4 regions of the Cupriavidus sp. PET2-C1 genome follow, and region 4 is predicted to be linked to each of the others. Evidence: predicted binding sites of a transcription regulator. Region 4 holds the regulator's gene; each other region holds the start of a gene.
What was found. Region 4 encodes FNR, which switches genes on or off when oxygen is low (the NO sensors DNR and NnrR bind a similar motif). Its sites were predicted from a motif close to TTGATNNNNATCAA; they were not measured.
Positions count from the first base shown of each region.

Region 1: ACX12D_RS38060 (DUF3079 domain-containing protein) is a predicted target of FNR. The motif match lies at 3,457-3,470, and genes of this name have one in related genera.
Region 2: ACX12D_RS04985 (DUF3149 domain-containing protein) is a predicted target of FNR. The motif match lies at 3,504-3,517, and genes of this name have one in related genera.
Region 3: ACX12D_RS29570 (OmpW/AlkL family protein) is a predicted target of FNR. The motif match lies at 2,026-2,039, and genes of this name have one in related genera.

Region 1 is NZ_JBTNRJ010000003.1:939,863-944,331, forward strand. It holds gene ACX12D_RS38035 (hypothetical protein) at 1-30, shown strand, start outside; gene ACX12D_RS38040 (hypothetical protein) at 50-334, opposite strand; partial or broken gene ACX12D_RS38045 (IS5/IS1182 family transposase) at 790-928, opposite strand; gene ACX12D_RS38050 (acyl-CoA thioesterase) at 942-1,268, shown strand; gene ACX12D_RS38055 (3-deoxy-7-phosphoheptulonate synthase) at 1,527-2,669, shown strand; gene ACX12D_RS38060 (DUF3079 domain-containing protein) at 3,174-3,395, opposite strand; gene ACX12D_RS38065 (hypothetical protein) at 3,666-3,971, opposite strand; gene ACX12D_RS38070 (H-NS histone family protein) at 4,201-4,469, opposite strand, start outside.
Region 2 is NZ_CM137259.1:1,096,671-1,104,987, reverse strand. It holds gene ACX12D_RS05005 (DMT family transporter) at 1-12, opposite strand, end outside; gene ACX12D_RS05000 (acyltransferase family protein) at 385-1,539, shown strand; gene ACX12D_RS04995 (Bug family tripartite tricarboxylate transporter substrate binding protein) at 1,765-2,703, shown strand; gene upp (uracil phosphoribosyltransferase) at 2,817-3,467, shown strand; gene ACX12D_RS04985 (DUF3149 domain-containing protein) at 3,597-3,743, shown strand; gene ACX12D_RS04980 (helicase HerA-like C-terminal domain-containing protein) at 3,882-5,432, opposite strand; gene ACX12D_RS04975 (YebC/PmpR family DNA-binding transcriptional regulator) at 5,690-6,415, shown strand; gene purD (phosphoribosylamine--glycine ligase) at 6,521-7,789, shown strand; gene hemF (oxygen-dependent coproporphyrinogen oxidase) at 8,009-8,317, shown strand, end outside.
Region 3 is NZ_CM137260.1:2,124,524-2,132,840, forward strand. It holds gene leuA (2-isopropylmalate synthase) at 23-1,720, shown strand; gene ACX12D_RS29570 (OmpW/AlkL family protein) at 2,103-2,747, shown strand; gene ACX12D_RS29575 (HD-GYP domain-containing protein) at 2,800-3,495, opposite strand; gene ACX12D_RS29580 (AMP nucleosidase) at 3,594-5,090, opposite strand; gene ACX12D_RS29585 (GNAT family N-acetyltransferase) at 5,264-5,653, shown strand; gene ACX12D_RS29590 (EamA family transporter) at 5,708-6,142, shown strand; gene ACX12D_RS29595 (MBL fold metallo-hydrolase) at 6,176-7,177, opposite strand; gene ACX12D_RS29600 (hypothetical protein) at 7,270-7,863, opposite strand; gene ACX12D_RS29605 (ParB/Srx family N-terminal domain-containing protein) at 8,157-8,317, shown strand, end outside.
Region 4 is NZ_CM137259.1:2,602,695-2,611,011, reverse strand. It holds gene ccoG (cytochrome c oxidase accessory protein CcoG) at 1-969, shown strand, start outside; gene ACX12D_RS11810 (membrane protein) at 1,040-1,258, shown strand; gene ACX12D_RS11805 (hypothetical protein) at 1,261-1,506, shown strand; gene fnr (fumarate/nitrate reduction transcriptional regulator Fnr) at 1,593-2,318, opposite strand; gene ACX12D_RS11795 (sulfite exporter TauE/SafE family protein) at 2,617-3,381, shown strand; gene scpB (SMC-Scp complex subunit ScpB) at 3,973-5,049, shown strand; gene rluB (23S rRNA pseudouridine(2605) synthase RluB) at 5,055-7,028, shown strand; gene rimP (ribosome maturation factor RimP) at 7,359-7,847, shown strand; gene nusA (transcription termination factor NusA) at 7,844-8,317, shown strand, end outside.

The sequences.
Region 1 (4,469 bases), on a different replicon from region 4:
CTGCAGCGAGCGCATGGATTGAGGAACTGAGCGTTGATGCAGGACAGGCTTACAGCCCACCCACCGTTTGGCCTGGCACACGCCCATCAATGATGTCCTGGGCAAATGACAACATCCCCCGCCGTGCCGCACCGATGTTTTCCCAAGGCTTTGCCGACGAAGGAAACACACGCGAATGCTCCGTACCTGGCTTCTGCCCTTCGCGGCAAATGACAACGGACGCATTGAAGCTCCGATCTGCCTTAGGTTGGTGCCACTCCCGAACCGCTGCGTGCTGGTAGACCAGCGGATAAATGTCGAACCCCTTGTAGCTGGCGCTTGGCTTGTCGTCCACAATGTGCTCCGGTTGATGGCAATGCGTGACTGTACTCGGTCTTCATGGCTTCATCACGTCGGCGATCAACTGACAACTAGCCGAAAGCCGGCGGATGCAGCTCCGGCACATACCCGGCCCGTAGCACCGCCACTGTCGAACGTAGGGTAAGGACGATTACTTCCGTCGCGGTGGTCACGCCTTCTTCCTCAACTCTGGCGATCCACCCTGCACGAAATTCGCGTAGAAGGCTTGTGTCTGTGCTGGTTTGGGGGCGTTCTTATATCTAATTAAGTGATCCAGGAGGGTTATGTCTTCCTCGCTTGAAGGGGTCTATCAAAAACTCCCGAAATGCTGCAGACGTCAATTCTTTTAGGGTCGCCTCCCTGGCAGTCGAGGGCGGATTACGGTCGCAGTACCGCGTAGCACGTGCGAACTCAATGTCAAAGCGATTCCAATCGAGCTTAGAGGCCAGTTCAATAAGGCTGCGCCGTACGCCTGGAGCTGTTCCAGCAGACGAGAGCGCAGCCGAGTTTCAAGAGCGCTTCGTGAATGTCGTGCCCGCCGATCGAAGCGAATGCGAAGACGACGGAAGTTGTGGGGCCACGAGTGAGTCCAAGAGGCCCGGATGCAGTGGGCGAGCCTGCTAGGGACCGCGACCGAGGTCCCAGAACTGATGCCGGTGGTCGCCAATGTCGGCTGCACGTTTCATGTGCCGATCGGCTATCCCGCAACACTGCGTGTCTCGGTGCATTGCACTCGGATTGGCAGGAGCAGTGTCGACCTTTGCTTCGAGATACGTGACGCGTCCCACCCCGACATCCATTTCGTTACGGCAACCGCGGTCTGGGTGTGGGTGGACAAGCAATCCGGACGATCCGCACCCGCGCCGGCAAGCGTCCGTGAGCGATGTATCGAGGCCTTGGCGGGCAGGGAGACGCGTTCCGAGCCGTAAGCAGTCTGCCCCGCTGTGCACGCGGACGGTGAACGCATGGGCGGGATGTTCGGAAGGTCTCATCCATGCAGCTTCGTGCTTGACGCCTACCGTTCCGATGGTGCAGGATTTCCGATCGGCCCATCCTGTTTCAATTCCTTCGCCAGGCGCTCGCACCGCACCGGCGGAGCAAGGTGCCGAGCATGGATCGAAGCGGCGCCGCCGAACCTGGACCGCCGGCACTTACCGGCGTTTTTTTCTCCGTTCCAAGAGCTAGCCATGAATGACCCACAAAAATCTCCGCCCACCATCGCCGAGGGTTGGCAAGCGCCGCCGGATCGCACCAGCGTGACCGACGACGCCCGCGTCGACGACATCATTCCGCTGCCTCCGCCAGAACACCTGATCCGTTTTTTCCCCATCCGCAACACGGCCGTCGAATCGCTGGTCACGCAGACACGTCAGCGCATCGCACGCATCCAGCATGGCGAGGACGACCGGCTGCTTGTGATCATGGGGCCGTGCTCGATCCACGATCCGCAGGCGGCGCTCGAGTACGCGCGGCTGTTGATGGCGCAGCGGCAGCGGCATGCCGAGTCGATTGAGATCGTGATGCGTGTGTATTTCGAGAAGCCCCGCACCACCGTCGGTTGGAAAGGGTTGATCAACGACCCCTATCTGGATGAGAGCTATCGCATCGACGAGGGCCTGCGCATCGCACGCAGCCTGTTGGTTGAGATCAATCGCCTTGGCTTGCCCGCGGCCGGCGAGTTGCTGGACGTGATTTCACCGCAGTACATCGGCGACCTGATCTGCTGGGGCGCGATTGGTGCCCGCACCACGGAAAGCCAGGTGCACCGCGAGCTGGCTTCGGGTCTGTCGGCGCCGATCGGCTTCAAGAACGGCACTGACGGGAATATCAAGATTGCCATCGACGCGATCCAGGCCGCTTCTCGACCGCACCACTTCCTGGGGGTGCACAAAAACGGGCAGGTGGCGACGGTACATACCAAGGGCAACCCGGATTGCCATGTCATTCTGCGCGGCGGCAAGGCCCCCAACTACGATGCGGAGTCCGTGGCGGCCGCATGCAGGCAATTGGAAGCGGCCGGGCTGGACAGCTTACTGATGGTGGATTTCAGCCATGCCAACAGCAACAAGCAGCACCAGCGGCAGGTCGATGTCGCGCGCGATGTGGCGCAACAGATCAGCAGCGGCAATCGATCCATCTTCGGGGTCATGGTCGAGAGCCACCTGGTCCCCGGTGCGCAGAAATTCAACCCGGGCGAGCACAATCCGTCCGCATTGACATACGGACAAAGCATTACCGATGCCTGTATCGGATGGGATGACTCGGTGGCAGTACTGGACATGCTTAGCGAGGCCGTCAAAGCGCGCCGCGGGCGCAATGCGAAGCAGTAGTGTATGACTTCAACGCGTGGTGGCGCCACGAGATACGGGTGGAGCTGCGTAGGCTGCGGCAACATCCTGGCTGGCTGCCACGTTCCGGCGCTTGAGGCGGATGAGCAATGATCCATATGTCACGGGTCGCCGTATATGGTGGGTTTCCGTGCATCTTCTTGCTGTTTGTCACGAATAATAATTCGATCAGGAACTTACAAATACACCGAACGCGAGAGACTCATTGCGGCGACCTGCTTTGCTGCAGGTGACTCTGCGCTCCGCTACCGCCATTTTTCCATGGAAAGTACTACAAGGGCTTCCCCATTGCGGCACATCGATCTGCCGGGCGACATGGCTTTCGAAGTGGCGATCGACAGGGGCATGCAGACCTGGGCATTACTGGGCAACCCTCAGCGCCGCGCGACTGGCCAAGACTAGTGAAACGCTCCTCTAGGGGACCGAAAGAAACCTTCTCTCAGGCACTGACGCGAAGCCGGCGCGCAAGAGCGAACCCACTATCGATCAGCCCGAGTTTTGGTCTATGTCTTGTGTAGGCCCTGTCGTCTCGCTGGCGTCGATGTCCCAATCCCCATGCAAGTACCAGTCGTCCCCCAGCAATTCCGCTGGGTGCTGCGTGCGGCTCGATCCGTTACCACAACCCATCGCATGGACGGCGCAGTATTTGTCACAGCCCCAGCAAACGCGCTCGGGATGCTTGGGGTGGAGGGGGAATTTCTTGACCATGGGACACAGCCTCGACTGCCATCTGTAGATGGCAGTATGCTGCCATCACGCGCGGGGCTGCTTGACCGAGATCAAGGCCGCAGTAGGACCTGCGGCCAACCCTCGCGTAGGCCCGGCGCGTGTGCGGGTTGCGAATCGCGAACGCAAAGAAACTCGATGAATCGCATGTTGGCCCGCTCGCCAGCCGCCGTGACCAGCACGGGCAATCGGTGCAGAGGCGCCGGCGCAATCCTGGCAACGCGGGCAACGACGGCGTCGCTCATGGCCGAATCACCCATGGCGCGCATGCCGCGCTTTCACTTCCGCGATGCCGGCCAGCATGTGCTGAAAGTCGCGCAGCGCGTGAGCTTCCTTGGGCATTTGCCTGAGGATCTCGAGTGCGGCGGCCTCCTCCGGCGGCAGATCGTTCAGGTCGACATGCTTGAGCAACAGGAGAAATGCATCGCTGATCCGGCCGATCTGCTTGCCGTAGCTCGCCACATCCAGCACCGCTTTCTCGATGTCCGGATTGGACGAGGCGCCAACATTGACGGTGTAGGATCCGACCTGGCTACCGAACATCGGGAAGTAGGCCATCCACGGGCTGATTGCCTGGAGGACGGGACCGGATAGGGGCAGGTTGACAGCAGTCATCGGACACCACCGCTATATGTGATAAGGACATTATCAGATATATGGAGGAGCGGTGAATCTGACCGCCAAAGGCACGGAGATCTGCTATCGCCTGTTTGATGCAGGGCATAACAGTCTAGGCGACCTGTAGACGGATGCCGCCAACCCACCCAGGGGAGGGTGCCCGCTCCGGTTAGGCTTCGGGGATCAGGAACTTGTCCCGGTTCTTCCCGAGCCAGGCCGGAGCGCGGCCACGGCCTGACCAGGTTGCGCCTGTCTTGGGGTCCTGATATTTCGGGGACAATTCTGTCTTTGGGGCGGCAGCGGTCGTTGCGCTCGTTCCCGCCGGTCTGCCGCGGCGGCGTTTCGGCGTAATGTCTTCGACCGTGAGTTCGTATTCCGCCATGAGGACGCGGATTTTCTCGATCACATCAGCAACCTCAGCGGCGCGGATTTCGACCA
Region 2 (8,317 bases), 1.5 Mb from region 4:
GGCGGCAGGCACGGTGCGGGAAAGTTGGGATGCAGACAAGGGAGAAGCCGGATAGTGGGGCCGCGCGCCGCTGGGCGCGGGCTGGCCGCCAGGGACGCGAGCCATTGTATTCGAAAAGAAGCAACTGCATCCGAGGCACATTGTGCTGCGCACAGGTGTTGGGCGCCGTGCCCCAACCCGCGTGCCCCAACCTATGCCGTGCCGATGGCGGCGGCGCCTGCTTCCCGTGCCTCGGCTTTCGCTGGCTTTCGCGGGTTTTCGCTATGTGGGACGGCGCACCTTCACGCCGTAGCCGCACGGCTAAGCTCTGCCAAGGAGAGTCCCGCGCTGCGTGCCGCCTTGTGTCCACCGCAGCCCTGGCGAGCCGGAACCGGGAGACTGGTCGTGGATGGCACGGACCGCAGCAAGCAATACGATGTACTGGACCTGATCCGGGCGCTGGCCGCGGGCCTGGTCTGCCTTGGCCATGTCCGGGCGCTGGTCATCGTCGACTATGCCGCGAGCGGGCCGCATGGCGGCGCGGCCGGCGTGGCGCTGCAGTTGTTCTATGCGCTTTGCAGCGTCGGCCACGAATGCGTGATCGTGTTCTTCCTGCTCTCGGGTTACCTGGTGGGCGGCACCGTGCGCCGCAAGATGACGCGTGGCGACTGGTCCTGGCGCAGCTACCTGGCTGACCGCATGACGCGGCTATGGATCGTACTGCTGCCCGCGCTGCTGCTCGGGCTGTTCTGGGACAGTGCCGGGATCCACCTGGCGTGGGGGCCGTTCTACCAGGGCACCGAGGGCAACGCGGCCCAGCAGATCGATATCTCGCATCACCTCGGCGTCGCGGGATTGGTTTGCAACGCGGCGTTCCTGCAAACCCTTGCCTGCCAGACCTATGGCTCCAACGGGCCGTTGTGGAGCCTGGCCAACGAATTCTGGTACTACCTCTGGTTCCCTGCGCTATACGGCGCCTGGCACCTGCGCCGCACGCCGCAGGCGTTGCTGTGCCTATTGGCGGCGCTGGTCACGATGGGCCTGTTCCATGGCCTGGTCGAAGGCTTCTTGTTCTGGCTGCTGGGTGTGCTGGCGCAAGCCCTGGAAGCAAGGCTGGCGCAGATCGCAGCGATCGCGCGGCGCAAGTGGCTGGTGCTGCCGGCGCTGCTGGTGTTCCTGGCCGCCATTGCACTGACCAAGCACAAGCCGTACGCCGATGCCGCCGTTGCGCTGGGCTTCTTCGTGCTGTTGCTGGCCGTGCTGTCGACCCGCATCCGTATCGGCCACGCCGGCTTGTCGCACCTGGCTACGCTGGCGTCCGGGTTTTCGTACTCGCTCTACCTGACGCATTTCCCGCTGACCCTGTTCATCGCCGCGGCCCTGGTCAAGGTCCGCCTGCCTGTCGGCGCTGGCAGCCTGGGCCTGGGCGCGCTGATCCTGCTGGGCTGCTATGCCTATGCCTTTGCCGTCTACTGGGTGTTCGAGCGCAATACCCAGCGCGTGCGCGGCCTGCTCGGGCGCCCGGCGCTGCCAGCGGCGCAGCGCGGGCAGAATATCTAGCCGCCATGCCGTTGCCCGGCTAGCCAGCCTGCCTGACTGGCAACCCTGGCAGCCAGCCTGAAACTGCCGTAAGCTCGCCGGTCGGCGCGTCAAACGCGCGCCGCATAAGAAAAACCAGGAGCATTCATGACGGCAGCACCCCACGATATTCTTTCCTCGCGCATTCCCGTTCCAGTCAAAAAGCAGACCGCCGCCCGCCCGCTGCTGGTAGCCGCCGCGGTTGCCATGCTCGCAAGCGGCTGGCTGCCCTCGGCCGCCAACGCGGCCGATTACCCCGTCAAGCCAATCCGCTTCATCGTGCCTTACGCCGCTGGCGGCACCACCGACCTCGTGGCGCGCACGGTCGGCCAGAAGGTGGCGGAGAAACTCGGCCAGCCCGTGGTCGTGGAGAACCGCCCCGGCGCTGGCGGCAATATCGGCATGGAGGCGGTCGCCAAGGCCGCGCCGGACGGCTACACCATCGGCTTCGGCGCCATCTCGACCAATGCGTTGAACCCGCATATCTACAAGCACGTGCCGTTCGACCCGCGCAAGGATTTCACCGCGGTCAGCCTGCTTGGCACCTCGACCATCGTGCTGGAAGTCAGCAACAGCCTGCCGGTGAAGAATGTGGCCGAACTGGTCAGCTATGCCAAGGCCCACCCCGGCCTGACCTACGCCACCGCGGGCACCGGCACGTCCATGCACCTGGCGGGCGCGATGTTCGCGCAGATGACGCAAACGGGCCTGACCCATGTGCCATACAAGGGCAGCAGCCCAGCCATCAACGACATGCTGGGCGGCCACGTGCAGGTGATGTTCGACAACCTGCCCGCCTCGCTGCCGCACATCCAGGGCGGCAAGCTGCGCGCGCTGGCGGTGGCCGGCAAGAGCCGCTCGCCGGCGCTGCCGAACGTGCCGACGCTGGCCGAGGCCGGCCTGGCGGGCTATGCCATCGAGCCCTGGTTCGGCGTCTACGGTCCGGCCGGGCTACCCGCGCCGGTGGTGCAGGCACTCAATGCCGCCTTTCTCGCGGCGCTGGGCAATGCCGACGTGAAGGACAAACTCGGGCAGGCGGGCTTCAATCCCAAGGGCTCGAGCGCGGCTGACCTGCAGTCGCTGACGCTGTCCGAGTACGAGAAATTCGGCAAGGTTGCCAAGAGCGCCAGCATCACGGTGGATTGAGCGCATGCGGCGCTGCGCGCTTGCGGCGGGAGGATCGCCGGGGGGCGCGGCGCCGCATCCATTACAATCCGGCTGCAACGGGCCCTCGCGCCCACTCCTGCCGACTACCCGCCATGAAGCAAGATCCGCGTTTCCCCAAGCTGTACATCCTCGATCACCCGCTGATCCAGCACAAGCTCTCCCATATGCGCGACAAGGACACCTCCACGCGCACGTTCCGCGAGCTGCTGCGGGAGATCACGCTGCTGATGGGCTATGAAATCACGCGCGACCTGCCGCTGACCACGCGCCGCATCGAGACGCCCTTGGTGGAGCTGGACGCACCCGTGATCGCCGGCAAGAAACTCACCATCGTGCCGGTGCTGCGCGCCGGCGTGGGCATGAGCGACGGCCTGGTCGAGCTGATTCCCTCGGCCCGCATTGGCCATATCGGCGTCTACCGCGACGACCAGCACCGTCCGGTGGAATACCTGGTGCGCCTGCCCGACGTGGAAGACCGCAGCTTTATCCTGTGCGACCCGATGGTCGCCACCGGCTACTCCGCCGCGCACGCGGTGGATGTGCTCAAGCGCCGCGGCGTCAAGGACGATGCGATCACGTTCGTGGCGCTGGTAGCCGCGCCGGAAGGCGTGGAGGTGTTCCAGAAGGCACATCCGGGCGTGAAGCTGTTCGTGGCTTCGCTGGACAGCCACCTGGACGAGCACGCATACATCATCCCGGGCCTGGGCGATGCGGGCGACCGGCTGTTCGGCACCAAGAACTGAGTTTTCCTGGCAAGCCGGGCACTGTCTGCGCCCGGCTTGACCGGCCTCAATCCCGCCGGCCGCGGCGCTCCCTAGACTATCGGCAGCGGCACACCGTCCGGTGTGCCTCGCCTGAACTGGGAGACCCACATGGCAGCCTTGAAGATCCTGTTTTCGACCCCCACCGGGCTGATGAGCCTGGCCGTCATCGCCTTCATCATCGGCATGGGCTGGTTCTTCACCCGGCTGTTCCTGCGCAAGATGCGGGAAGACGAGGCAGCGGCGCAACGCCGCTAAGGCGCGAGCCCCTCTCACTGGCGCTATCGCTGACGGACCGGCTGACGGACCGGCTGGCCGATACCATGCTGTGGCAATGCGCCACGCCCGCCTGTCTCGCCGGGCGTGGCCCGCCGGAGCCGCCTAGGGGCAGCGTCCCTACTTCTTCTTGCCCGAACCCAGCAAGCTGCCCAGCACGCCGCGAATCAGCTCGCGCCCGACCTGCGAGCCTACCGTGCGCGCGGCCGACTTGGCCATCGACTCCAGGATGGAATCGCCGCGCCCGGTCTTGCCGGTGCCCTTGGTCAGCCCGCCGAAGATCTCGCCCGCCTGTTCCAGCCAGCCGCCGCCCTGCGCGGGCGGGGCTTCGGGCTGGCCAATCGTGGGCACGGGCGCGGGTACGCCGCCGCCAGCGGCGGGGGCAGACCCAGGCGCGGCGGCGCGGCCCTTGAGCTTCTCGTAGGCCGACTCGCGATCGATGGTCTGCTCATAGGTGCCGGCCACCAGCGAGTTCGCCAGCAGTTGCTTGCGCTCGTCGTCGGTGATCGGGCCGATCCGGCTGCCGGGCGCCAGCACCCAGGCGCGCTCCGTGATGCCGGGAATGCCCTTGGCGTCCAGCAACGACACCAGCGCCTCGCCCACGCCGAGTTCCCCGATGGCCTTCTCCAGGTCCAGCCCCGGCTTGGCCCGCATGGTGGTGGCCGCCACCTTGACGGCCTTCTGGTCACGCGGCGTGAAGGCGCGCAGCGCGTGCTGCACACGGTTACCGAGCTGGCCCAGCACGGTATCGGGGATGTCGACAGGATTCTGCGTGACGAAATACACGCCAACGCCCTTGGAGCGGATCAGCCGCACCACCTGTTCGATCTTGTCGAGCAGGGCCTTGGGCGCGTCGTTGAACAGCAGGTGCGCCTCGTCGAAGAAGAACACCAGCTTGGGCTTGTCGAGATCGCCCGCCTCGGGCAGTTTCTCGAACAGCTCCGACAACAGCCAGAGCAGGAAAGTGGCGTAGAGCTTGGGCGAATTCAGCAGCTTGTCGGCGGCCAGGATGTTCACCACGCCTTGCCCGTTCTCGGTTTGGATGAAGTCGTCCAGGTTGAGCATGGGCTCGCCGAAGAACACGTCGGCGCCTTGCGACTCCAGCGCCATCAGCCCGCGCTGGATGGCGCCGATCGAGGCCGCGGAGATATTGCCGTATTCGGTGGTGAACTGCCCGGCGTTGTCGCCCACGTACTGCAGCATGGCGCGCAGGTCCTTGGCGTCGAGCAGCAGCAGCCCGTTGGCGTCGGCGATGCGGAAAACCAGGTTGAGCACGCCCTGCTGGGTGTCGTTGAGTTCCAGCATGCGCGACAGCAGCAGCGGCCCCATATGGGAGACCGTGGCGCGCACGGGATGGCCCTTTTGCCCGAACACATCCCACAGGGTGGTGGGGCAGGCGCCCCACACCGGCTCGGGCAGGCCGAGCTCGGCCAGGCGGGCCTTGAGCTTGTCGGAGAGCTTGCCCGGCTGGGAAATGCCGGTCAGGTCACCTTTGACGTCGGCCATGAAGACCGGCACGCCCAGCCGGGAGAAGCCCTGGGCCAGGCTTTGCAGGGTCACGGTCTTGCCGGTGCCGGTGGCGCCGGTGATCAGGCCGTGCCGGTTGCCCATCTCAGGCAGCAGGGCAAGTTCCAGCTCGGCGTTCTTGGCGATGATGATGGGTTCGGCCATGGTCTCTCTGGTTGGCAAGCCGCGCGGCGCTTTCGCCGCGACCGTCCCCGCCCTTCCCGGCGGCTCCCGTGATCGGGAGGCCGGCGGCGGCGGGGCCGCGTGATAAAATGCTGGGCTGATTATGCCAGCCCCCAGGCCGGCTCACAGACACATAAACCACCCGGCGCGCCGCCAGCGAGCACCCGTTGCCCGCCCGGCACAGCCGGCGCGCAAAGCCAAGGCGCGCACGTCAAACATTTTCCGCTTCGGAGAGAATCATGGCCGGTCACTCAAAATGGGCCAATATCAAACACAAGAAGGCCGCGGCTGACTCCAAGCGCGGCAAGGTCTGGACCCGCCTGATCAAGGAAATCACCGTCGCCGCGAAGCTCGGCGGCGCTGACCCCGATTCCAACCCGCGCCTGCGCCTGTCCATGGACAAGGCAATGGATGCGAACATGCCCAAGGACAACATCCAGCGCGCCATCCAGCGCGGCGTGGGTGGCCTGGAAGGCGTCAACTACGAAGAAATCCGCTACGAGGGCTACGGCCTTGCCGGCGCGGCGATCATCGTCGACTGCCTGACCGACAACCGTACCCGTACCGTCGCCGAAGTGCGCCATGCCTTCTCCAAGAACGGCGGCAACATGGGCGCGGAAGGCTCCGTGGCGTTCATGTTCACCCATTGCGGCCAGTTCCTGTTTGCCCCCGGCACGCCCGAGGACAAGCTGATGGAAGCCGCGCTGGAAGCCGGCGCCGACGACGTGGTCACCAACGACGACGGCTCGATCGAAGTGCTGTGCCCGCCCAATGATTTCGGCACGGTCAAGGCCGCGCTGGAAGCCGCGGGCTTCAAGGCCGAGATGGCCGATGTCACGATGAAGCCGCAAAACGAAGTCAGCTTTACCGGCGACGACGCCATCAAGATGCAAAAGCTGCTCGACGCCCTGGAAAACCTGGACGACGTGCAGGAAGTCTTCACCAACGCGGTGATCGAGGAGTAAGGCGGGGATCGGGTAAGGCCTCGCCTCACGGCGGCAGCGCGGTTCGATGAGCCATGGCTGCCGCTTTTCGCATTTCGCATGCGTCATTTTTTCTGGCAGTAGATCATGAAAGTATTGGTTGTCGGCTCGGGTGGTCGTGAACACGCGATGGCCTGGAAATTGGCCCAGTCGCCCAAGGTGCAGGTGGTGTACGTGGCGCCGGGCAATGGCGGCACCGCGCTCGACAAGCGGCTGCAGAACGTTCCCCTGACCGATCCGGAAGTGCTCGCGGCCTTCGCCGAGCGCGAAGGCGTGAGCTTCACGGTGGTCGGCCCCGAGGCGCCGCTGGCGGCCGGCATCGTCGATATCTTCCGTGCCAAGGGCCTGCGCATCTTCGGCCCGACGCAGGCGGCGGCCCAGCTGGAATCCTCCAAGGATTTCGCCAAGGCCTTCATGCAGCGCCACGGCATCCCGACCGCCGCCTACCAGACCTTCAACGACGCCGCCGCGGCGCACGCGTATATCGACGTGCAAGGCGCGCCGATCGTGATCAAGGCGGACGGCCTGGCCGCCGGCAAGGGCGTGGTGGTTGCTGCCACGCTGGAAGAAGCGCACGCCGCGGTCGACATGATGCTGGCCGACAACCGCCTTGGCGACGCCGGCGCACGCGTGGTTATCGAGGAATTCCTCGAGGGCGAGGAGGCCAGCTTCATCGTGCTGGTGGACGGCAAGAACGTCCTGGCACTCGCCACCAGCCAGGACCACAAGCGCCTGCTCGATCACGACGCCGGCCCCAATACCGGCGGCATGGGCGCGTACTCGCCGGCCCCGGTGGTCACGCCCGCGCTGCATGCCCGCGCGCTGCGCGAGATCATCATGCCGACCGTGCGTGGCATGGAAAAAGACGGCATCACCTACACGGGCTTCCTCTACGCCGGCCTGATGATCGACGCCGACGGCAACCTGAAGACGCTGGAATTCAATTGCCGCATGGGCGATCCGGAAACCCAGCCGATCCTGGCGCGCCTGAAGACCGACCTGGTCGATGTGATGGAGCACGCCGTCAACGGCAAGCTCGACGAGATCGAACTGGACTGGGACCGCCGCACCGCGCTGGGCGTGGTGATGGCCGCCTTTGGCTATCCCGATGCGCCGCGCAAGGGCGATGCCATTACCGGCATCCCGGCCGAGACCGACGACAGCGTGACCTTCCACGCCGGCACCACGCTCACGGACGGCACGCTGCTGACCACGGGCGGACGCGTATTGTGCGTGGTCGGGCTGGCCGATACCGTCAAGGCGGCACAGCGCGCGGCTTATGGCGCGGCCGAGAAGATCCACTTCGACGGCATGCAGTACCGTACCGACATCGGCTACCGAGCCATCAAACGGTAAAGGACGAATCCATCTACCGCGCGACCCATGGCGAGCCCTGCGGTACTTGCCATGGGCCGCTCGCTCCGGTTTCTTCGCCTTTTACGGTGGTTCGTGCTGAATTTGCCGAATCCGGCCAGGCGTTGCCTCAGCCAGTACAATCATGACATCGCTATGACGGCCGGGCAGGTTGACTGACCTGCCCGGCCGTCACCGCTCCGGCTCACCCGCCCGCATACCATGATCGATTCCCAGGCAGTCCGTGCCTATCTGCTCGGTCTGCAAGACCGTATCACCGACGCTGTCGCCGCCATCGACGGCAAGGCGTTTTCGACCGATGCCTGGGAGAAGCCGCCCACCGAGCGCCTGCGCGGCAGCGGCCGCACCCGTATCCTGGAAGGCGGCGCCGTGATGGAGCGGGCCGGCGTGGGCTTCTCGCATGTGCAGGGCGATGCGCTGCCGCCATCGGCTACCGCCAACCGGCCGGAGCTCGCCGGGCGGGGCTTCGAGGCAATGGGCGTGTCGCTGGTGTTCCACCCGCGCAATCCC
Region 3 (8,317 bases), on a different replicon from region 4:
GCGAGGAAGGAGAACCGTCATGATGTTGCGCAACCCCGCCACCAAATACCGCCCTGCCACCACCGTAGATATCGCCGACCGAACCTGGCCCGCCAAGCGCATCACGCGCGCGCCGGTCTGGATGAGCACGGATCTGCGCGATGGCAACCAGGCCCTGATCGAGCCGATGAATCCGCAGCGCAAGCTCCGCTTCTTCGAGCAGCTGGTCAAGATCGGGCTCAAGCAGATCGAGGTGGCGTTTCCCTCGGCCTCGCAGACCGATTTCGATTTCGTGCGGATGCTGATCGAGGAAGACCGCATCCCGGACGACGTGACCATCGTGGTGCTGACCCAGGCGCGCGAAGACCTGATACAGCGCACCATCGAATCCGTGCGCGGCGCCGCGCGCGCCGTGGTGCATCTCTACAACCCCATCGCCCCCGCGTTTCGCCGCATCGTGTTTGGTGCAAGCCGCGAGGAGGTCAAGGAGATCGCGCTGGCGGGCACGCGCCTGATCAAGACGCTGACCGACGGCATGCCCGAAACGGCATGGAGCTACGAATACTCGCCCGAGACCTTCAGCATGACCGAGCTGGATTTCTCGCTCGAGGTTTGCGATGCGGTATCCGCGATCTGGCAGCCTAGCGCCACGCGCCCGCTCATTCTCAACCTGCCGACCACGGTGGAATGCAGCACGCCCAATCTCTTCGCCGACCAGATCGAATGGATGCACCGGCATCTTGCACGGCGCGCAGACATCGTACTGTCGGTGCACCCGCACAATGACCGTGGCACCGCCGTGGCAGCCGCCGAGCTTGCCGTGATGGCCGGCGCCGATCGCGTGGAAGGCTGCTTGTTTGGCAATGGCGAGCGCACCGGCAATGTCGACCTGGTGACGCTGGCGTTGAATCTCTACACGCAGGGCGTGGACCCCGAGCTCGATTTTTCCGACATCGATGAAGTGCGCCAGTGCGTGGAGGATTGCAACCAGCTCCCCGTGCATCCGCGCCACCCGTATGTGGGCGACCTCGTCTTCACGGCCTTCTCAGGCTCGCACCAGGATGCGATTCGCAAGGGCTTCGCACAGCAGAAGGCGGATGCGATCTGGGAGGTGCCTTACCTGCCGATCGACCCGGCCGACCTTGGCCGCAGCTACGATGCGGTGATCCGCGTGAACAGCCAGTCCGGCAAGGGCGGCATGGCTTACCTGCTCGAACAGGTGCATGGCATCTATATGCCGCGCCGCCTGCAGATCGAGTTCAGCCGCGCGGTGCAGTCGATGACCGACGAGAGCGGGCTCGAAGCCAGCGCCGATGACTTGTATGGCTTGTTCAAGCGCGAGTATCTCGAAGATGAGGCGCCGCTGCGCTATGTGGGCCACCAGATGGTGTCCGGCAGCGACGGCCACGTCGAGATCGAAGTGGCGCTGCTGCGCGATGGCCAAGCGGTCAGCGCGCGCGGCCGGGGCAACGGCCCGATCGATGCGTTTGTCAGCGGCCTCAAAGGCGCGCTGGACATGCCGGTACGGGTGATGGATTACCACGAGCACGCGCTGTCAAGCGGCGCCAATGCTGCCGCGGCCTGCTATGTGGAAGTGCGGGTAGGAGACTCCGCCACGGGCTTCGGCGCCGGCATCGATGCCAGTATCGTCACGGCATCGCTCAAGGCCGTGGTGTCGGGCGTGAACCGCCACCTGCGTGCGGCCAGCCAGCCGCGGCGCGAGCAAGCCCTGGCCGATTGATGCCGCCCGCGCCCGGGCCCAAGGCCTCGGCGCAGAAAAACCGGTGTGCCCCGCCCCCACGGGGCACACCCGGAAAGACGCCCTTGCGGGACGCCCACGACATGCTCGTTGCTTGACTGTGTGCACAGCGTAAGGCGGGCGCAAACTTGCTGCCACGAATATTTGCGCATGTCCTTAGAAGCCCGGCCCGGGATTGGAAATGCGAAAGCGCGCCGCGCGGCTCGCGCGCAAGCACCCCGGCGCGAGCGGGGACTGTCGCAACGCGGCGACGCATGCGCGTGTGCGCGCCACCGATGCCCATCTTCTTGCTCTCGGTCAAGGCTCGACCGGAAACGCTGCGCCACACTGTGCGTGAAGTTTCCTAAAACACGAGCCAACCATCATGAAGAAGCACCTGCCTACCCGTCTGTGCACCACCGCCATTGCTACCCTTGCCGTGCTCGGCGCCGTTGCCGCAACACCCGCTGCTGCTGCCGATGAAGCGCAGGGCAACTGGATGGTGCGCCTGCGCGGCACCTATCTCGACATGGCCGGCAAGTCCGACCCGATCGGCGGCGTTGGCGCCTCGGACCGCATCACGGTCAACAACAAGTGGATTCCAGAACTCGATGTCACCTACTTCTTCACGCCGCACATCGCCGCCGAGCTGGTGCTGACCGTGCCGCAGAAGCAGAACGTCTACCTGGATGGCAACAAGATCGGCTCCTTCACCCATCTGCCGCCGACGCTGCTGGTGCAGTATCACTTCATTCCCAACGGCACCTTCCGCCCGTATATCGGCGCCGGCCTGAACTTCACGCGCATCTGGGGCGCCGACATTGCCAACAATTCGCTGTCGCTCGATAGCTGGAGCGTGGCGCCGGCCCTGCAGATCGGCATGGACTACAAGCTCACCAAGAACTGGTTCCTCAATGCCGACGTCAAGAAGGTGTGGCTGTCGAGCGATGTGAAGGCGGCCGGCGTGAAGGTCTCGAACGTGAGCCTGGACCCGTGGCTGTTCAGCATGGGTGTGGGCTACCGCTTCTGACGAAACGCGGAACGGCACGCCACCGCACAACGAGCGCGCGGCTGATACCGCGTCAGGCTCTGGCTGGGCGCGGGATCTGCCGCAATGCGTTGCGACTCAAGCCATAGAAGCGCGCGACCACGGCCAGCTCCGGGCCAGCATCAAGCAGCGCTTGCGCTGATTGCCGGCTCTGCAGTATCTGCGGGATGTTGGCGAGAAAAACGCTCGCCACGCCCGGGTCGAAATGCGTGCCGGAACCTGCCGAGACAATCGACAACGCATCGTCGTCGCTCATGCCGGGACGATAGCAGCGCGACTCCGTCATGGCATCGAACGCGTCGGCGAGCGCCACGATACGCGCGGCCAGCGGGATCTCCTTGCCGGCCAGGCCGCGTGGATAGCCCGTGCCATCGAAACGCTCATGGTGATGGTGCGCGACTTGCGCCGCCAGACGCATCAGCGCGTCCGCGCTGCCCGCAAGTATATTCGCGCCGATCTCGGCATGCCGCTCGATCACCTGCCGCTCTTCAGGGAGCAGCTTGCCAGGTTTGAGCAGAATGGCATCGGGGATAGCGAGCTTGCCCACGTCGTGCGCCGGCGTGACGAGCCGTATGCGCTCGCAGTGCGCCGCATCCAGCCCGAGCAGATCGGCTAGGCAGGCCGCGATCGTCGCGGTGCGAACGAGATGGCCCGATGCATGCGGGTAACGCAAGCAGCCCGCGAGCGTCAGGCTGGCCAGCGTCATAACCGCATGGGGATTCGTAGTCATGGTGCTGAAGCTGGGCGAAGCGCGAGATTCTATGCCTGCCAAGGCATATCGCCAATAGCGGATGGCGAACCGCCTTCGTGGCCGCGCATTTCGCCTGCCTACCGGAACGCCGGCTCGTCAAAACTACGCAGCTTTCGCGAGTGCAGTTGCTCGGCACCGCCCTCGCGCAAGATGCGAATCGCCTCCAGCCCGATCGACATATGCTGGCTCACCCGCTGCCGATAAAACGCGTTGGCCATGCCGCGCAGCTTGAGTTCGCCATGCAGCGGCTTGTCGGACACGCATAGCAAGGTGCCATACGGCACCCGCAGGCGGAAGCCGTTGGCCGCGACCGTGGCGCTTTCCATGTCGATGGCAATCGCGCGCGACTGGTTGAAGCGGGCGTACAACGCCTTGGACTTGAGCTCCCAGTTGCGGTCGTCGGTGGAGACAACGGTGCCGGTGCGCATGCGGGTCTTCATCTCGTTGCCGGACAAACCCGTCACGCGCACCACGGCCTCTTGCAGCGCGACCTGGATCTCGGCGATAGGCGGCACCGGCACCCAGGGGGGCAGGTCGTGATCGAGCACGTGGTCGTCGCGCACATACGCGTGCGCCAGGACGTAGTCGCCGAGTTGTTGCGAGCGGCGCAGGCCGCCGCAGTGGCCAACCATCAGCCAGCAGTGCGGGCGCAGCACGGCAAGGTGGTCGGTCATGGTCTTGGCGTTGGACGGGCCCACGCCGATATTGACCAGCGTGACACCGAGATTGTCCTCGCGCACCAGGTGGTAGGCGGGCATCTGCGGCAACGCGCGCGGGCGCAGCGCGTCGTCAGGTTCGGCCTCGCCGCGCTCTTGCATCACATCGCCGGGTTCGACGAAGCGCACGTAGCCATCCGCGCCTTGCGCGTCTTCGGCGGCCATCAGCGAGCGGCCGAGCGCAATGAATTCGTCGACGTAGCGCTGATAGTTGGTAAACAGCACAAAGCGCTGGAAATGCTGGGGCGCGGTGCCGGTGTAGTGATAAAGGCGCTGCAGTGCCAGGTCCACGCGCTCGCCGGGAAACATCGAGAGCGGCCAGGCTTCGCCGGGCACCGGCTCATAGGTGCCGTTGGCGATGGCGTCGTCGATGCGGCTCAGCTCGGGCAGCACGAACGAGGCTTCGAGCTCGCGCGCCTGGGTGTAGCTGATGTCCGTGGTGGAGGCTTCGATGACGAACGGCAACGGGATCGGGCGGCGGCTGACGCCGACCACCACGGGCACGCGGTGGTAGCGTATCAGGCGCTCGATCTGGTCGCGGTAGTAATCGGCCAGCAGTTCGGGGCGGGTGACCGTGGTGCCGTAGACCCCGGGGTAGGCAACCGTGCCCCAGGATGGCCGGCTGTCGGTGACCATGGTTTCGAGATTGACCGAGATGCCCAGGTAGGGGTAGCAGGCATGTGCCGCGGACGGCAGCGGCTGGCCCTGGGCGAAGGCATCGAAGCGCGCGCGGATCGCGCCGACCGAGGCATCGTAGATTTCACGGATGCGGGCCAGCGCCGCGTCGGCGTCGGAGAACTCGGCCAGCTGATCGGCCGGATGGGCGGAAGAGAAGATCGAGGCATTCATGGGAAACATGATACCCCGCTACAGAGCGGAAGCAACATGGCCTGCCGCAAATTGACGGGCCTTCGCGCGCTCGCTACACTGCCTGCAGTCTTTTTTGCGGCCCCGCGTCGCACTCGCCTCGTGACGCCCCCCATTAGAAGGGCAGCGCCGAGTTGCCGTATCTGCTTGCATTGGGAGCCCCGATGGAAATCCGCAATCTGCTGCCAGAAGAGATCGAGGCGGCCAGACAACTCCTTGCGGCCAACGGATGGGCGCACCGCGTTGCCAACACGGAACGCTTCGCCCGGCTGATCGCCAACTCGCAACGGGTGGTGGTGGCGGTCGATAACGGAGAGATCGTGGGTTTCGCGCGGGCGCTGTGCGACGACATCTCCAACGGTTACCTGTCGATGATCGCGGTGACGCCGAGCCATCGCCGCCGCGGCATCGGCCGGGCGCTGGTGCGCCACATCGTCGGCAACGATCCCGATATCACCTGGGTGCTGCGCGCCGGACGCTCGTCCGAGGCGGCCTTCTTCGGGCAGCTCGGCTTTGTGCCCTCGCTGGTGGCCATGGAGCGCCGGCGCATCTGAGCCGGGCCCGGCGGGCTGGCCTGCCGCTCAAACCTTCATCGTGCACAACAACACATGGCCTCATCCACCGGTTGGTTTCATTGGGCGTTGCTGTCGGCCGTATTTGCCGCGCTGACGGCGATCTTCGCCAAGATCGGGCTGGAAGGCGTCAACTCGGACCTTGCCACGCTGGTGCGCACGGCGGTGATCATCGTGGTGCTGAGTTTTTTCGTGGTGCTCACGGGCAAGTGGAGCAACCCGCTTGCGCTGTCGCCGCGGACCTGGATCTTCCTCGTGCTCTCCGGCCTTGCCACGGGCGCCTCCTGGGTGTGTTACTTCCGGGCGCTGAAGATTGGCGATGCTTCGAAGGTGGCGCCGGTGGACAAGCTGAGCCTGCTGCTGGTGGCGGTGTTCGCCGTGATCTTTCTCGGCGAACGCCCCAACCTGCGCGAGTGGGCCGGCATCGCGCTGGTTGGCGCCGGCGTGCTGGTGCTGGGGTTCAAGCGCTAAGAGGCAACCCCGGCACATGGGGGCGCATCGACATTACCGGTCCGTGCGCAGCGGCCCGTATTCCACCGGCACCCAGGCGTAGCCCTTGCTCTCCACGCGCACATGGCCGATCCCCGGGAACGGCAGGTGGGCGCCCGCCACCCACAGCTTGCCGCGCGCGGCATCGGCGAAAATCTTCTTGCGCGTGCGCACCGCCTGCGTGCTGTCCACGTCGAACTCCAGCGCCACTTCCGGGCGGCGGAACTGCACCGCATGGCTGTGCACGATATCGCCCCACACCAGCAGGCTTTGATCGCCTGACTTGAACAGGTAACCGCTGTGGCCCGGGGTGTGCCCGTGCGCCGGCACCGCGCTCACGCCCGCCACCAGCTTGTCGCCGGCGCCGAAGGTGCGCAGCCGGCCGGCGGCCTGGTAAGGGGCGACGGCGGCGCGCGCCATGGCGAAAAAGGACTGCGCGTCCTGCGGCGCGCGCGCGGCGGTGGCTGCGTCCAGCCAGTAGCCCGCCTCGACCTTGTCGACATACACGGTGGCGTTGGTGAAAACGGCCTTGCCCTCGGCCGTCAGGCCGCACGCGTGATCGCCGTGCATATGGGTCAGCAGCACCGTATCGACCTGGGCGGGGTTGTAGCCCGCCGCGCGCAGGTTCTCGACGACGCGGCCCAGCGTGGGGCCAAAGCAAGCCGCCGTGCCGGTGTCGACCAGGATCAGGTTGGCGCCGGTGTTGACCAGGTAAGCGTTGACGGCGGTCTGCATGCCGGGCGTGGAGGCCACGAACATGCGCGCGAGCAGGCCTTGTACCTCGCCCGGGCTGGTGAACCTGAGCACCTTGGTGTCCAGGTCGACGTAGCCGTCGTAGAGCGCGGTGACCTCGAACTGGCCCAGCATCATGCGGTAGTAGCCGGGCACCTGGGTCCTCTGCTGGGCCGGCGGGGCCGCTGGCGCCTGGACCTGCGCCAGCGCGGGCAGGCCGGCAAGGGCGAGGGCGCAGATCATCGAAAGCGAAGCCAGGCGGCCAGCAAGGCAGGGCGAAGTCATGGGTCGGTCCTTTGGTCCTTTGGTCCTTTGGTCCTTTGGTCCTTTGGTCCTTTAGGGGAGCAAGCCAGGCAAGGCCACGTGCCGCTGCCTGATCAACGGCTGTTCTGCGCCGCGCGGGAACGCAAATACGCCAGCGCCGGTGCCAACTGTGCCAGTGCCGGAGCCTGCGCGCAAACGTGCGATGCGGTGCTCCAGGGATAGGGCAGGCGGGCCAGCCAGCCGTCGAGCACCTGTTGCGCGGCGTCGGCGGGCAACACCTCCATGGCCTCGATCACGATGGTGAGTGCCTGCACGCGCCGGGCACCATCTTGCCCGGAGAATTCCCATGCGTAGCTGCCGCAACCCACGCGCACGCCACCGCTGGCCTTGTCGGTCATGCCAACCAGCCAGTCGCAGCCATAGCGTTGCGCGTCGGCTGCGGGCGGGGCCTCTGCCAGGCAGAACGTGTAGACGTTGTCGTAGCTCTGGCCAAAGCGCCGCACCAGCACGTCGCTGATCGTGGCCAGGCCTTCGCTGCGCGCCGGGAACGCGATGGCCTCGGACTTGACCGTCATCTCCAGCGTGGCATCGGCAGCGAAGGCGTGCGCCATCAGATGGGGGCGGTTCTCGTCCTTCGCGCGGATATAGGTGCGGATCAGGGCCTGGGGATCGAGCGAGCCGGGATACGTCGATGCGGGTGCGTTCATGCGTGCCTTGGGTGCGCCTGCGGCTGGCCAGAGGCTGCCGCACGGCCGTCGTTGATGGATTGGCGGCATGGTAGCCCGTCTCCCGCGCCAGCGGTGGCGCGGCCCTCCCGCCAGCAAGGTTGCTTCGGAATGCGCCGGTTCCCGCGATCGCAGCGGCCTGGTTGCCTTTGCTTCAAGACCTTTCGTCACGAGCACGTCATCAAGCCGACATAGATTGTGGCCCTGCCGCCGCCCGCCCCCACAGGCGGGCGGCAAACGAGAACAAACGAGAACGACGAACGGGTGAAAGATCGATGATCAAGCGAAACCGATGGGCTGCAGTGGCCTGTACCCTGGCAACGGCAGCGCTGGCCGCCTGCGGCGGCGACGGCGACCAGACGCAGGCTGCACAAGCGGGCAGCGGCGGCAGCACCGGCGGCAATGGCGGCGCGGTGACGCAGCCGGCCGCGCTTAC
Region 4 (8,317 bases):
TGGATCGTGATCGCGCTATGGACGGGCTTTACCTTCGTCGGCTATTTCTCGCCCATTCGCACGCTCGGCGCGCAGGTGCTGAGCCTCTCGCTGGGCCCGTGGCAGACGTTCTGGATGCTGTTTTACTCGTTTGCCACCTGGGGCAACGCCGGCTTCATGCGCGAGCAGGTCTGCAAGTACATGTGCCCGTATGCGCGCTTCCAGAGCGTGATGGTGGATCGCGACACCTATGTGGTCACCTATGACGTGGGCCGCGGCGAACCGCGCGGCAGCCGCTCGCGCAAGGCGGACCACAAGGCCGCCGGGCTGGGCTCGTGCGTGAATTGCAGCATCTGCGTGCAGGTCTGTCCCACTGGCATCGATATCCGGGATGGCCTGCAGTACGACTGCATTGGCTGCGGCGCGTGTATCGACGCCTGCAACCAGGTCATGGACAAGATGGCCTACCCGCGCGGGCTGATCCGCTATACGTCCGAGAACGCCATGCGCAGCGCGCTCTCCGAGACCGTGGCGCGCAAGCGCCTGGTGCGGCCGCGCACGGTGATCTACTCGGTGATCTGGCTGGCGCTGGTCGCCGGCTTCATGGCCTCGCTGGCCATGCGCACGCCGCTCAAGGTCGATATCATCCGCGACCGCGGCGCGCTGGGGCGTGAGGTGGAAGGGCGCTGGATCGAGAACGTGTACCGGCTGCAGCTGATCAACACGACCGAGGCGCCGATGCGCGTCGCCGTCAGCGCGGGCAGCGGCGAGCTCAAGGGCCTGGCCGTGGAATATGATCACGCTGCCGGCAACCTGGAACCCACGTCCAATCGCCTGATTCCCATCCGGGTGCGCGTGCCGATCGAGGCCGCGGCGCAGGGCACGCACAAGATCGAGGTCACGGTCACCGCGGTGCCCGACGAGGGCGCGGGCAGCCATGGCGCAGAGATTCGACAGAGCACCAGCTTTATCGTGCCGCGCAATCTATGAGGCGGCGGGGACGCTGGATGCACCAATCCGTACGCAACATACGCGATCTAGATCTAGAGGAGGAGGCCAGATGACGCAGCAAAGCAATCCCTGGTGGAAGGAGCCATGGCCGTGGCTGCTGATGAGTGGGCCGTTCGTGGCCATGGTGGCCTGCGGGGTCACGATCTGGCTGGCTATGACCCACCCGGATCCACCCATTGAGGAAGGGGTGGCGCGCCACGGCCTGGTGGTCGAGAAGGCGGGCAGCGCGGCACGCCAGGCAGCGCCGGTCGCGGCGCAAGCGAGGTGATCATGAGACTACGCTGGCTGATGTGGGTGCTGTGGCCCGCTTTCCTGGTCGCCGGGCTGACCACCGCGCTGGTATTCTCCATGGTCGATCCCGGTGACCTGCGCTTCTTCGGCCAGCCGGTCGAGGCATCGCGGGAGGCGGTCTACACCGTGGGCTTCCTGATCGCGTGGGTGCTGTGCGCGCTGTCGAGCGGCTTGACGCTGTACACCATGCCCACGCGGCTGGCGGACACGGACGAGCTGGAGTGATTGCGATGCGCGCCTTGCCGGTTCAGGCCAGCAGGCGCGGCATCGCGGCGTGCCGCGGCGGGCGAGGGCGGCCCGCGACGAGCACGTCAGCAGGATTTGTTGACGATCTGCTTGATCCCCACCATGTCGACCAGCTTGACGTGGCGCTGGCGGATCTGGATCAGGCCGGCTTCCGCAAAGCGCGAGAACAGGCGGCTGACGGTTTCGAGCTTGAGCCCCAGGTAGCTGCCGATTTCCTCGCGGCTCATGCGCAGCACGAATTCGGAGGCCGAATAGCCGCGCGCGGACAAGCGCTCGGACAGGTTGATCAGGAAAGCGGCAAGCCGCTCCTCGGCGCGCATCGATCCGAGCGTGATCAACATGACCTGGTCCTGCGAGATCTCCTTGCTCATCAGGCGCATGAACTGATGCTGCAGGGAAGGCAGGACGTTGGACAACGTCTGGAGATCGCCGAAGCGCACCACGCAGACTTCGGTATCTTCCAGCGCGGTGGCATCCGACGCGTGCTGCATCTCGCCGAGGCCGTCAAGGCCGACGACTTCGCCGGGAAGGTGGAAGCCCGTGATCTGCGAGCGGCCGTCTTCCATTGTCAGGTGGGTCTTGAGCGTGCCGAAGCGGATCGCGTAGACGGCGGTGAGAGGATCGCCGAGGCGGTACAGGGTTTCGCCCTTGCGTACGCGCACCCGGTCCTGGACCAGCGTATCCATCTTTTCGAGGTCCTGCTGCGACATGCCGACGGGCAGGCAGAGCTGGCCGAGCGAGCAAGTGGAGCAGCGGGGCGACATCTCGGTAATAGGAATGGTGGTGAGCAATTGGGGCCTGTCGGTTTAGCGCAGTCAATCAAGCGCGATGTGGCGGGCGCATTGAGTTGAGAGCTTGACGTTGAGAGTCGTCGATTGGAAGCGCCATCCACATCGGCCTGGCGCGCGGGTCTTGCGGCAGTGCGCTATCTGTGCAGCGCGGCTTGCCGTGCCCGTCGTCATGTTGTGCGAGCGCGCTGGTGTGCGCGGGCGCAAGGCCTCATGTTGATAGCGCCTCTTGGAGCTGCGGGGGCGCGTTCGACGCATTTTACCGCGCCGGGCGTTGCGATTGTGTGATTGGGAGGAGAAGTTGACCATAGGCGTGCTTATCAGCGTATTTACCCTGGCTTTGCTGGGCGGCGTGCACTGCGCCGCCATGTGCGGCGGGATCGCGCTGGCGGCGGAGCAGGGCGGCGTTGCGCGCGTGCCTGCCACGGTGCTGCGGCGTCCCGGCCATTGGTTGCTGGAACTGCTTGTCATGCATGCCGGGCGGCTTAGCATGTATGCGGTGCTGGGGGCCTTGCTGGGCGCCCTTGGTGCTGGCGTCTGGAAGGCACAGTACCTGCCGCTGCAGCGCTGGCTGTTTGGGATCGGCAGTGTGATGCTGGTGTTGTCGGGCTTGTGGATGTTGCGCGGGCGCACCATGGGTACGGGTTGGCTGGAGCGGCTCGCCGCCCGTGGCGCGGGCGGCTTGCTGCGCGGCCTTGGCGCCGTCGGGGTGCGCTTGCCGGCTGTGGCCCGGGTGCAGGGGCAGGGCCGGTTGCTGCGCCGCTACGGCATGGGGCTAGCCTGGGGGCTGGTCCCGTGCGGCATGGTGTACGGCGCCCTTGCCATGGCATTGCTGGCCGGCAATGCCGCGTCGGGCGCGCTGGTGATGGCCGTGTTTGGCCTGGGCACCCTGCCGAATCTGTTGGTGATCTCGGGCCTGTCCGGCTATCTCAGGCAGCTTTCGCGGCGCCCGGCGTTGCGGGCTGGCGCTGGCCTTGCAGTGGTGGCCTTTGGCTTGGCCGGGGTGGCGCGCGCGCTGCTTTTGCCTGAGACGCTTGCCGCGCATGGATTCTGTCTGGTCTTCTGAAGCGCTGTTTCGTGGTGCATCTGTCACTTCCTCGCTGAGGTAGCTGTGCGAATCGGTTGCAGGTTTGCCAGGGAATGCCATACAATCGCAAGAACAGCGATATCGCGCAGCGTACTTCATCGTGGCATCGTCAGGTAGCATCCGCTGCTCAGGGATGCATGCCAGGAACACCCAGGCAGGCATCAGCGCCAGGGACCGTTCCCCATCCGCCGTCCGGTTCACAAGATTCGGTTCAAAAGACCAGCTACGGCAGGGCGGGGTGAAATAGGCCAGCAGGCCCGATATCCGTATTTTCTTGCACCCGGCGCGTTCGATGATAGACGCCGCGCCGGACAGGTCCGCCACATCAGGGGGAAGGCGCGACGCAAGGGCTCCGTCGACTGGCAGATAAAGCCGGTGGCCGGGCGATCTCCTGCCGGTCAGGTCCGGCACCCGATGCAATAAAAGAAGGCGCACGGCTGGCATGCATCAAGCATGCGGTTGGCTGCGCGGCCAGATGGCGGTGGCAATCCCTACCGCTGAACCCGCAATCTCCAGTGCGCCCGGGATCAACCGGGGCGCAGGTGCAAAGACAGGCTGCACGCAATCAACATGAATACCCAAGAGGCGAAGATCGTCCTCGAGACCGCGCTGATCTGCGCGCAGGAACCCTTGCGCGTCAATGACTTGCGCCGGCTGTTTGCCGACGACGTCGGTGCCGACACCATTCGCGTGCTGCTCGAAGAGCTGCGCCGCGACTGGGAGCAGCGCGGCGTGGAACTCGTGGCACTGGCCAGTGGCTGGCGTTTCCAGAGCCGCCCTGTCATGCGTGAATACCTGGATAGGCTGAATCCCGAAAAGCCGCCCAAGTACTCCCGCGCCGTGATGGAGACGCTGGCGATCATCGCCTACCGGCAACCGGTCACGCGGGGCGATATCGAGGAAATCCGCGGTGTCGCGGTCAGCACCGAAGTCGTGAAGAAGCTCGAGGATCGCAGCTGGATCGAGGTGATCGGCCACCGTGACGTGCCCGGACGGCCTGCGCTTTATGCCACCACCAAGAACTTCCTTGATGACCTTGGCCTGCGCACGCTCGATGAATTGCCGCCGCTGGAAGACATCCAGGCCCAGGCGCAGGTCGCGCTGCTGAATCAGGAGCCGATTGACTTCGAGGCGCTGGGCACGGTGCCGGCGGATAGCGACGAAGAGGCATTCGCGGAACCTGGCGATGATCAGGCCGGCGCTGCCGCTCTGGTTGCGGCGGATGCCGGAGAGGGTGAACCGACCCTTTCCAGCGTGGTTGCCCCCGACGGTCTTGCGGCCGGCGCCACGGATGGCATCGCCGATTTGGTGGATGCGTTTGAAAGGAAGGAGGCTTTGGCGCAAGCGGAAGCCGGGTTCACACCCGCGCCCGGGGCCGAGTCGGAAGTGCCGGCGACGCCCGGGCCAGGCAGTGAGCTGGCGAGCGAGCCGATGTCCGCCGACCCCGCCGGCGCGCAGTCCGGCGACACAGCCGAGGAGCAAGCCGTCGAAGACGGTGAAACAAATGAGCAAACGGACACGCCCGCCAACGGTTACCACGTACAAGTGGCCTCCGGCGCGCAGGCGTCCGAAGTCCCGGGGGCGTCCACGACGAATCCGGCGCACCCCAGCGAGCACGACGAGCACGACCAGCGCGTGTCCAACTGAACACCATGCAACATCCGAATGTGAATACCTTGTCCGATTCTGATCAAGACGTCCGCCAGGCGGATACGCCGGCCGGCGATGCCGGCAATGGCGCCGAAGGCGGCGCCGGCACCGATGGCGCGCCGCGCCGCAAGGGCCTGCGCCGTGGCTTGCGCAATCTGGTGGCCACGCGCCGCCAGGCCGCGCAGGACCGCGATGGCGGCCGTGCCGCGGACGGCGGGGCGGCAATCCCTGCTGGCAGCCCCGATGTGGGCGCCGCGCAAGACGCGCGTGGCGACGGCGCAAGGAAGGGACGTACGCGTGGCAAGCGCAAGCCCGCGGAAGGCGAGGCGGTGCAGGCCGGCGAGCAGCAGGGCGAGCGCCCGGCGCCGCGAGGCCGCCGCAACTTCAGTAACGACAATGCCGAAGGCGCAAGCGAAGCTGGCGGAGAAGCCGCGGGCGAGCGCCAGCGCGATGGCACCCGCGCTAACCCGAACGGGAATGGCGCCCGCAAGCGCAAGCCGCAGCAAGGCCAGCAGCCGCAAGGCGCCGCCCGCCGCGGCGGCGCTGAAGGGCAGCAGGGCGGCCCGCGCCAGCAAGGCAAGGGCAGCAAGGGCAAAGGCGGCACGCAGCGCCCAGCCGCGGGTGTGTCTGAGAAGGCGCCCGCCGCCGCCGCGAGCGGTGAGGACCTGTTCCGCTTTGTCATTTCCGGTCAGTACGACCAGGAAGAGTCGAGCGGTCCGCAGGCCCGGGTCAAGCCGGTGCGTGAGCTGTCTGCAGACGACGATGCGCCCAAGCTGCACAAAGTGCTCGCCGAGGGTGGGCTGGGCTCGCGCCGGGAAATGGAAGAGCTGATCCTGCAGGGCCGGGTTTCGGTCAATGGCCTGCCTGCCCACATCGGCCAGCGCATCCTGCCGGCCGACCAGGTCCGGGTCAACGGCAAGCTGATCCACCGCCGTGTGTCGTCCAAGCCGCCGCGCGTGCTGCTGTATCACAAGCCGTCCGGCGAAATCGTCAGCCAGTCGGATCCGGAAGGCCGTCCGACCGTGTTCGACAGCCTGCCGCGTATCAAGGCGGGGAAGTGGGTGGCCGTGGGCCGCCTCGACTTCAACACCGAGGGCTTGCTGATCTTCACCTCCTCGGGCGATATCGCCAACAAGTTCATGCATCCGCGCTACGGCGTGGAGCGCGAATATGCGGTGCGCACACTGGGTGAGCTGGCCGAGGCCGATCGCCAGCGCCTGCTGCATGGCATCAAGCTCGACGACGGCGAGGCTAATTTTCTGCGCATCGCGGACGGTGGCGGCGAAGGCATCAACCACTGGTACCACGTGGCGCTGACTGAAGGCCGCAACCGCGAAGTGCGCCGCATGTTCGAGGCCGTCGGCCTGACCGTGTCGCGCCTGATCCGTACCCGTTACGGCCAGTTTCTGCTGCCGCGCGGCCTGAAGCGCGGCCGCTGGCAAGAACTCGCGGCGGACGACGTGCGCGCGCTGATGGCATCCATCGGCCTGAAGGCACCGTCCAAGGGGGATAGCGGTCCCCGCGGCGGCAGCAAGGTGGGTGGCCGCCAGCAGCGCACCGAGGCAGCCATTGCCGGCATGCCGATGCCGACCGGCATGGACGGCCTGCCGCGCGTCAACCGCGGCAACGGCCCGCGCGGCAGCGGCGCTGGCCGCGGTCAGCCGGATCCGATGCAAACGTCGATGGGCTACATCGGTGGCCCGACCCTGCTGACGTCCCATACCACCAAGCTGGGCGGTGGCGCGGCGGGTTCCCCCCGCGGCCCGGGCGGCCCGGGCCGTGGCGGCCGCAGTGGTGGCCGTGGCGCCGGCATGGGCGGCATGGGTGGCATGGGCGGTATGGGTGGCATGGGCGGCGGTCAGAATCGTTCCCAGCGCCGCGGTGGCGGCGAAGCCAATGGGAATGTGATGCCGCAGGCCGGCAAGCCCAACGGCAACCGCCGTCCTCGTGGCGGTGGCCGCGACGGCAATCGTTGAGCGATGCGAGGCAGGGCGCCTTGGGCGGGCCTGGCGGGGGAAAGAGCGGCACAGGCCGCATCCCTGCCGCGCCAAAGCCGGGTGCCTTTGCCTTTTGCACCGCGACAGCGTATAATCAAAGTCTATTCAAAAGTCATCCTGCAAAAGGGTGGGCGAATGATGGGCATTGCGCCCATTTTTTTTTGCTTCGCCCGTTTCGTGTGCTTGCCGTGTTTCGCGGCGCGCCGGTCGGGATGACTGGCAGGCAAGCTGGCTGAAGCCGTCAATCAAGACGGCCGTGCCGATGGGCTGGGTCTGCCACGGTATTGATGGCCATTATTCGGGAATACAGTGCATCTGGCAGATTTGATCGAAACCACCCTGAACGGCATGGGGTACGAGCTGGTTGAGCTCGAGCGCGCTCCAGGCGGACTCATGCGCGTCTATATCGATCAGCCTGAAACCGGCATCGTCATTGAGGATTGCGAGAAGGTAAGCCGTCAGCTTACCCATGTGCTCACCGTCGAGAACATCGACTACGAGCGCCTCGAGGTGTCCTCGCCGGGGCTGGACCGGCCGCTCAAGAAACTGGCTGACTTCGTCCGCTTCGCGGGCCAGGAAGCCAGGGTTACCTTGCGCCTTCCGGTCAACGGGCAGAAGAACTTCGTCGGCATCCTGCAGACGCCTACCGGTGAGCCGGGGGCGGAGCAGATTGGCCTCGAGTTCGAAGGCCAGAACGGCACGGCGCTGCTGGAATTCACCATATCCGATGTTGATCGCGCACGCCTGGTGCCGGTGATCGACTTCAAAGGAAATCAGAAAAAAGGGAACAAGCAATGAGCCGCGAAGTTCTGTTGCTCGTCGATGCGCTTGCGCGTGAGAAGAACGTCGACAAGGATGTGGTATTCGGTGCGCTGGAAGCGGCACTCGCTTCGGCAACCAAGAAGCGTTTCGAGGAAGACGTGGATATTCGCGTCGCCATCGATCGTGAGTCCGGTGAGCACGAGACGTTCCGCCGCTGGCTTGTAGTCCCCGATGAACAGGGCCTGCAGGAGCCGGACAAGCAAATCCTCATGTTCGAGGCACGCGAGCAGGATCCGGACATCCAGCTGGATGAGTTTGTCGAAGAGCAGATCGAGTCGGTCGAGTTCGGCCGTATCGGTGCGCAGGCCGCCAAGCAGGTGATCCTGCAGAAGATCCGTGACGCCGAGCGCGAGCAGATCCTCAACGATTACCTTGATCGTGGCGAGAAGGTCATGACCGGCACGGTCAAGCGTGCCGACAAGAAGGGCCTGATCGTCGAGTCCGGC